DNA from 3 places in the Allobosea sp. GW821-FHT03A12 genome. Region 1 is predicted to be linked to each of the others. Evidence: riboswitches for the same ligand, from Rfam matches in the RefSeq annotation. Region 1 holds a riboswitch; each other region holds the start of a gene.

Region 1 (2,254 bases):
CTTTCAACCACCGCGACATTGCCGGCATCCTGGCGATGATCCGTACATGCGGGGCACTGGTCGGCGTACCGGACAAGGCCGAGGCGCTCGTGCGTTCCTATGAGCGCCGGCTCGCGGACATCGCGGCCCGCGCGCCAGCATTGGACTGGCGGCCGAAGGTCTACTTCGAGGAATGGGACGAGCCGCTGATATCGGGCATCGGCTGGGTCTCCGAACTGATCAGGATCGCCGGCGGGATCGATGTCTTCGCGGACAGGGCGCGTGGGCAGGCGGCACGCGACAGGATCGTCGGCTCCGAGGAGGTAATCGCCGCTGCGCCGGATCTCATCCTTGCCTCCTGGTGCGGCAAGAAGGTCGTGCCGCAGCGCATCATGGATCGTCCCGGCTGGTCGGCGATTCCTGCTGTCGCCGATGGCCGGATCGTCGAGATCAAATCGCCGCTCATCCTCCAGCCCGGCCCGGCCGCGCTGACCGATGGGCTCGATGCGATCGTCCGCGCCATCCACAGCCTAGGTGGCGCTGCCGACGTAGCGGGTTGACGCCACAATCCCGCCATATAGGTTGACGCGCGTCGAGGTCTTCGGAGCGATCCGAAGCTAAGAGGGAATCCGGTGCGGCATTGATCGCCCAATCCGGAGCTGCCCCCGCAACTGTAAGCGGTGAGTTTTCGTCCCTGATGTCACTGGCGCCAAGCGCTGGGAAGACGGTCGAAAGCGTTGATCCGCGAGCCAGGAGACCTGCCCCGACGGCGTATTGATGTCGCGCGGGCGGGGTGTCCGGCGGATCGCAGCATGTCCGGCCGCGATTGCCGCCGTATCTGCCGCGCTTCCGAGCAGCCCTGTTCCGCACAGCGAGGGGCTGACGACGATGACCATGCACCTGGGACTGCGCTGCCGCCATTGGCGCCAGGCGAAGCCGGCGACGCTTGTGGCCGACAAGATGACTTGTAATGATATAACATATCATTCATAGCCGCGACATGCATGCTGCTATGCCTCTTTCCACGTGGGTGAATGCCGGTTCGCTCGACCCTCTCGCGCTTTATGCCAGCGCGATCGACAGTTCCGATTATGCGTCGCGCGTGGCGCCGCTCATCCGCCGCTTGACCTCGGATATCGGCGATCTCGTCGATGTCGGTGCGGGCGGCGGCCAGCTCGGTGCAGCCTTGCTCGGTCGCGCGAGCCATTGGACGGTGATCGAGCCGTCACCGGTGATGCAGGGGCGTCTCGCGCTCCGAGCCGAGCGGCCCCAGATCATCCCGCTCGGCTGGGATGATGAGCGCATTGTCTGCGAGCCCGCCGACACGGTCCTCGCGGCGACGATGCCGGGCTATTTCCATGATCCGCTCGCCTTCCTCGGGCGCTGCCGGCGCTGGGCACGCCGTCAGATCGTCTGGGTCGTGCCAGCACAGGCTGCTCCGAAAGGGCTCATCCTTGCCGCCTGCCTGCCGCGCGAATGGCATCGCGAGGACGAGACGCCGGGCATCGATCTGGTGCTGCCGCGGCTCGGCTCAGACCTGCCCGACCGCTCCGACGTGACGGACTGGACCTTTTCGCTCGAGCTGCCGGACCTCGCCGCCTTCGCGGCGTTCCAGGCCGACCGGTTGGGCTGGGCGCCTGACGACCCGCGCCGGCCCCAGCTTTTCGACCACCTCTACAAGCAGGCCGCGCCGACGCCGGCCGGCTTCCGCCTCTCCTGCCATCGCCGCTCGGCCATCCTCGTCTGGGACCTGACATGATCCGCCCGAATGCCCGCAAAGCCTGCCTGCTTGCCGCGACCTGCCTGACGGCAGCAGCGAGTGCCCCTGCCTTCGCCCAGACCGAGATCAAGCTCGACGAACTCGTCGTGACGGCGACCGGACGCCCCGAACCGCGCAGCAGCATTCCCGGCACTGTCCAGGTCATCGATTCCGCGCAGATCGAGCGCAGCCGGTCGCAGTCGCTGACTGACCTGCTGGCCGAGAATGCCGTCGGCTTTTTCAGCCAGTGGACGCCCGGTCAGACCTCGATCAACATCCGCGGCGGCACCACCGACGGGCAGGGCAAGGACTTCCGCAGCCAGGTGCTGGTGCTGATGAACGGCCGGCGCGCCGGCACGGCAAACCTGTCCAAGCTGTCGACGGCCGATGTCGAACGCATCGAGATCATCCGCGGCCCGTCCTCGGTCGTCTATGGCAGCCAGAACATCGGCGGCGTCATCAACATCCTCCTGAAGACCGGCCGCACCGCGCCGGGCACGATGATCGAAGGGGCAG
Region 2 (2,254 bases), on a different contig from region 1:
GCAGATCCTCGCGCTGGCGCCGGCAGGTGGTGCAGACATGGATGGTGCAGCCCGGCTGCTGCCGGGCCTCCATCGCGAGGGCGAGATCGCCTTCGAGCATGAGACGCCTCCTTGTTCTGGCGCGGCCGTTTCTGGCTGCGCGAGGCGTCAGGCCGCCGCGGCGACGGCGCTGCGGCGCGTGGCCCAAGGCCAGAGCACGCCGACGGCGAAGCCGGTGACGAGCCAGAGCGCGGCCTGGATGGCGAGCGAGAGCGCGGCGAAATGCGCGGCGATCTCGGCCGGCACCTTGCTCTCCGGCGCCGCCAGGTGCGGCGCGCCGATCAGATGTGGCAGCAGCAGCGCCAGCACGGCAAGCGCCCGCGCCCAGGAAGCCTCGACGCGCAGGAAGACAAAGAGCGCGCCGGCGGTGACGACCGCCGTCAGCAGCCACCAGAGCTGGCGGTGCTGCAGTTCGGCCGCGGCGGAGCCCGGCAATTCCGGCGCCAGCCCCATCGCCGGGGCGAGCCCGAAGGCGAGGAAGCCGCAGACGGCCCAGGCCAATGCCCGGCGCTGGTCGATCTGCTCGTTCGCGGCGATCATTCCGGCGAGCAGCAATGCGGCGAAGCCGATCGCGGTGCCGATCGTCACCAGGCTGGTGAAGGCGGTACGCTGGAGGCCGTCCTGCGGCTTCCATTCATGCTCACCGGTATGGTCCGCCCCGGCCTTCGGGTCGTTATGGGCGAGAATGATGCGGGCACCGTCAGAGAAGGCGGCCTTCATCGGTGCGCCCTGCGAGCGGAATGCGGCCTCATAGGTCTCGGCCTTGAGGATCAGCGGGGTGGTGGTGACGTGCTGGAGCGCCGAGATCAGCAGCCCAGCCAGAAGCCCGGCCAGGATGCTGACCGTGAGAACACGCGTGACCATGTGCTTTCCCTCAATGACAGGGGAAGGCGAGGCCGTGACGAGTGTCGTGCGCCGCGTTGTGGACAGTGGACGAGGCGGCGAAGCCGACGGTGTAGATCAGCACGAAGCCGAGGATCAGCGCGGCGGCGACGGCTTTCGCCCGCTCCGAAACGCTGGTCTGGCTGGTGACGGTTGCGGTGTTCATTGGCTCACTCCTGGCCACCCCACCGGCAGCCTGCTGGACGACATCGGACGACGGCAGGTCTCCTGGCTCACGGCTTGGTGTCCTGCTCCGCCTTCCCGGGAAACCCAGTGGCCGATGGCGCAGGACGCGCCGCTTACAGTTGCGGGGGCAGCCGCGGCCTTTCACCGCGTTCCCTTTTCACCTCGTTGTCGAGGCACCGTCAGCGACGATCATTAGCCATCCGGTAGGCACTGTGCAATGCAGTCTCGTCATTCTCGGCCGAAGCGTAGCGAAGAGCCGAGAATCTCCTGAAAGAGATGCTCGGGTCTGCGCCCGAGCATGACGCGGAGACCAGGACATGACCCTTCCTCTGCTCACTCTCGTCCTCGGCGGTGCCCGCTCCGGCAAGAGCCGCCATGCCGAGGCGCTGGTCGAGGCGCTGCCGGCGCCCTGGACCTATATCGCGACCGCGCAGGCTTATGACGACGAGATGCGCGCCCGCATCGCCGAGCACCGAGCCCGCCGCTCGCGCGACTGGCAGACCGTCGATGCGCCCGTCGCCCTGCCCGAGGCGATTCGCAATGCACGGGCCGGTCAGCCGATTCTCGTCGATTGCCTGACGCTGTGGCTGACCAATCTGCTGCTCGCCGAGCGCGACATCGCAATCGCGACCGGCGAGCTTATCGCCGCTTGCCGCGAGGCCAGCGCGCCTATCGTGCTGGTCTCGAACGAGGTCGGCCTCGGCATCGTGCCGGACAATGCGCTCGCCCGGCGCTTCCGCGACGAGGCCGGCCGCCTGCATCAGCGGCTTGCGGCGCAGGCCGGGCGCGTGGTCTTCATGGTCGCCGGATTGCCGATGCAGGTGAAGTGATGACGACCGAGGCCGAGGACGCCGCCCGCCACAAGGCGAAGATGGCAAAGCGCAAGGCGGTGCAGGACGCCGAGGTCGCCGGCAAGACGCTGGAAAAGGGCCTGCTGATCGTCAACACCGGTCCGGGCAAGGGCAAGTCGACCGCCGCCTTCGGCCTGATCCTGCGCGCGCTTGGCCATGGCTGGCGCATCGGCGTCGTCCAGTTCATCAAGGGCGCCTGGTCGACCGGCGAGCGCAAGGCGCTGGAGGCCTTCGGTGACCAGATTTCCTGGCATTCCATGGGCGAGGGCTTCACCTGGGAGACGCAGGACAAGACC
Region 3 (2,254 bases), on a different contig from region 1:
TGTAGAGATGGCCGCCGATCCCGCCGCAGACGATGGCGATGTCGGCCTCGTCGTCATGCACGCCCGCCAGCAGCCTGTCGGGGACGATGCCGACATGGCTCGAGGCCGCCACGGTGTCCTGCAGCCCGTAGACGGTCCAGCTGTAGGCCTCGCGTCCCAGCGCCCGATTCGCCAGCCGGAGCGTGTCGACGACACTGGACAGGGCGAGCAGGGTGAAGTTCGGCAGCACGACAATGGCGACGCGGTATTCGCTCTGCATGCCTCACCCCTTGGCCTGGCCCTACCTTAGCAAGCCTTGAGGCGGTGGCCATCGCTGCAAGGCTGCGGACGGGCTTGACGGTGCAGCGCGGCCTTATAGGGTGGCCGCGATCGAGGTTCTCCGGATCGCATCCGGAGCTAAGAGGGAATTCGGTGAGGCGTATTCCGCCAAAGCCGAGGCTGCCCCCGCAACTGTAAGCGGCGAGCTCTCCGTCCATCGTCCACTGGCGCCGACAGCGCCGGGAAGGCCGGGCGGAAGCGGCACTGACCCGCGAGCCAGGAGACCTGCCCCGGTCGTCGAAGACGTCTTTCGGACGGGGTGTTCCGGAGCTGTGTGTCGATGGCGGCCATGCCTCCATCCATCCACGCCCCTGCGCAGCTCCCCGCCTGCCATCTCGGGGAGCGATGAGACCCATGTTCGTGAACACCGCCCGCGCTGTCGCGCAGAGCTTGACGGCTGCGCGCCGTCCCTTCTATCAGAAATGCAACATTGTTACATTCAAGGCTTGTCCCGTGCCGGCTACGCGATACATCACCCGCCTGCCGCTGGCGCCCGTCGCGGCGCTCCTCGGCACCCTAGTCGCGGGTGCCGCCTTGGCGGCGCCGACGCAATATCCGCTGACCCTGGAGAACTGCCGCGAGAGCGTGACCTTCGCCGCCCCGCCCAAGCGCGTCGTCGCGATCGGCCAGACCCAGACCGAGATCCTCTACGCGCTCGGTCTCGGCGACCGCGTCGTCGGCACCGCCGTCTGGTTTTCGCCGGTCGCCAAGCCCTATGAGGCGGTGAACGCCAGGGTGAAGCGCCTCGCCGACAACGATCCGAGCTTCGAGGCGGTGCTCGCCCAGGAGCCCGACCTCGTCACCGCGATGTTCGAATGGCATGTCGGGCCGAACGGAATCGTCGGCAAGCGCGACCAGTTCGCCAAGGTCAAGGTGCCAACTTACGTCTCGCCGACCGACTGCGTCGGCAAGGACAATTCCGGCGCCGGCGACGGCGTGCGCACCCAGATGTTCACGATGGAGCTGGTCTATCGCAACATCCGCGAGTTCGGGCAGATTTTCGACGTCTCCGATCGGGCCGATGCGCTGATTGCCGAGCTGAAGGCGCGCGAGGACAAGGCGGTGCAGGCTGTCGCCAGCCTCAAGGCCAGGGACGTGCCGGTCGTGGTCTGGTTCTCCAGCAAGGACATCAAGGGCGACGGCTTCATGGCCGGCAAGAACGGCGTGCCCGCCTATATCCTGTCGAAGCTCGGCGCCCGCAACATCATCACCACCAACGAGGAATGGCCGCTGGTCGGCTGGGAGAGCATCGCCGGCGCCAACCCGGCTGTGATCGTCACCGTGAAGATGGATCGCCGCCGCTTTCCGGCCGATGATATCGAGAAGAAGCTCGACTTCCTCAAGACCGACCCCGTCGCCAGCAAGCTCGACGCGGTCAGGAACAACCGCATCGTGATCCTGGATGTCGGCGCCACCCGCGCCGGGCTCGACACGGTCGACGGTATCGAGACGCTCGCCAAGGCGATCTCCGGCTTCGGCCTCTCTCCTTGAGCCACGCTGCCCACGGCCCGAACTGGCCGGCGCGGATCGCGATCGCGCTGGCCTCGCTCGTCGCGCTCACCGTTTCGGTGGCGCTGGCGGTGACGATCGGCGAGATGCGCATCCCGTTTGATACGGCGCTGCGCGCGCTCGGCAATGGGCTGTTCGATCTCGATTTCCCGGTCAGCGCGATCCAGCAGGGCGTGATCTTCGATTATCGCCTGAGCCGGGCGCTGATGGCGGGACTCGGCGGTGGCGCGCTGGCGCTCTCCGGCGCGATCCTGCAGGCTCTGCTGCGCAACCCGCTGGCGGAGCCCTATGTGCTCGGCATCTCCGCCGGCGCCTCGACCGGCGCCGTCGCGGTGCTGATCCTCGGCGTCGGCATCGGCGGCACGGCGTTGACGGTCTCGGCCGGCGCCTTCATCGGCTCCTGCGCCGCGCTCGCGGTCGTGGCGCT

Evidence for each region. A riboswitch is a leader RNA that binds a small molecule or an ion and turns the genes downstream of it on or off. The one in region 1 is predicted to bind cobalamin.
Region 2: it holds a riboswitch for cobalamin, as region 1 does, so the genes downstream of both, AC3WLC_RS22665 (CbtB domain-containing protein) here and AC3WLC_RS02530 (hypothetical protein) in region 1, are expected to answer to the same signal.
Region 3: it holds a riboswitch for cobalamin, as region 1 does, so the genes downstream of both, AC3WLC_RS10795 (ABC transporter substrate-binding protein) here and AC3WLC_RS02530 (hypothetical protein) in region 1, are expected to answer to the same signal.

Annotation. Positions count from the first base shown of each region.
Region 1 covers NZ_JBYSVZ010000001.1:529,757-532,010, forward strand. The annotation lists gene AC3WLC_RS02525 (cobalamin-binding protein) at 1-539, shown strand, start outside; cobalamin riboswitch at 557-759, shown strand; gene AC3WLC_RS02530 (hypothetical protein) at 992-1,738, shown strand; gene AC3WLC_RS02535 (TonB-dependent receptor) at 1,735-2,254, shown strand, end outside.
Region 2 covers NZ_JBYSVZ010000006.1:80,999-83,252, reverse strand. The annotation lists gene AC3WLC_RS22675 (DUF1636 family protein) at 1-100, opposite strand, end outside; gene AC3WLC_RS22670 (CbtA family protein) at 148-903, opposite strand; gene AC3WLC_RS22665 (CbtB domain-containing protein) at 914-1,087, opposite strand; cobalamin riboswitch at 1,123-1,302, opposite strand; gene cobU (bifunctional adenosylcobinamide kinase/adenosylcobinamide-phosphate guanylyltransferase) at 1,425-1,937, shown strand; gene cobO (cob(I)yrinic acid a,c-diamide adenosyltransferase) at 1,937-2,254, shown strand, end outside.
Region 3 covers NZ_JBYSVZ010000003.1:675,492-677,745, forward strand. The annotation lists gene AC3WLC_RS10790 (GlxA family transcriptional regulator) at 1-259, opposite strand, end outside; cobalamin riboswitch at 356-565, shown strand; gene AC3WLC_RS10795 (ABC transporter substrate-binding protein) at 772-1,809, shown strand; gene AC3WLC_RS10800 (FecCD family ABC transporter permease) at 1,806-2,254, shown strand, end outside.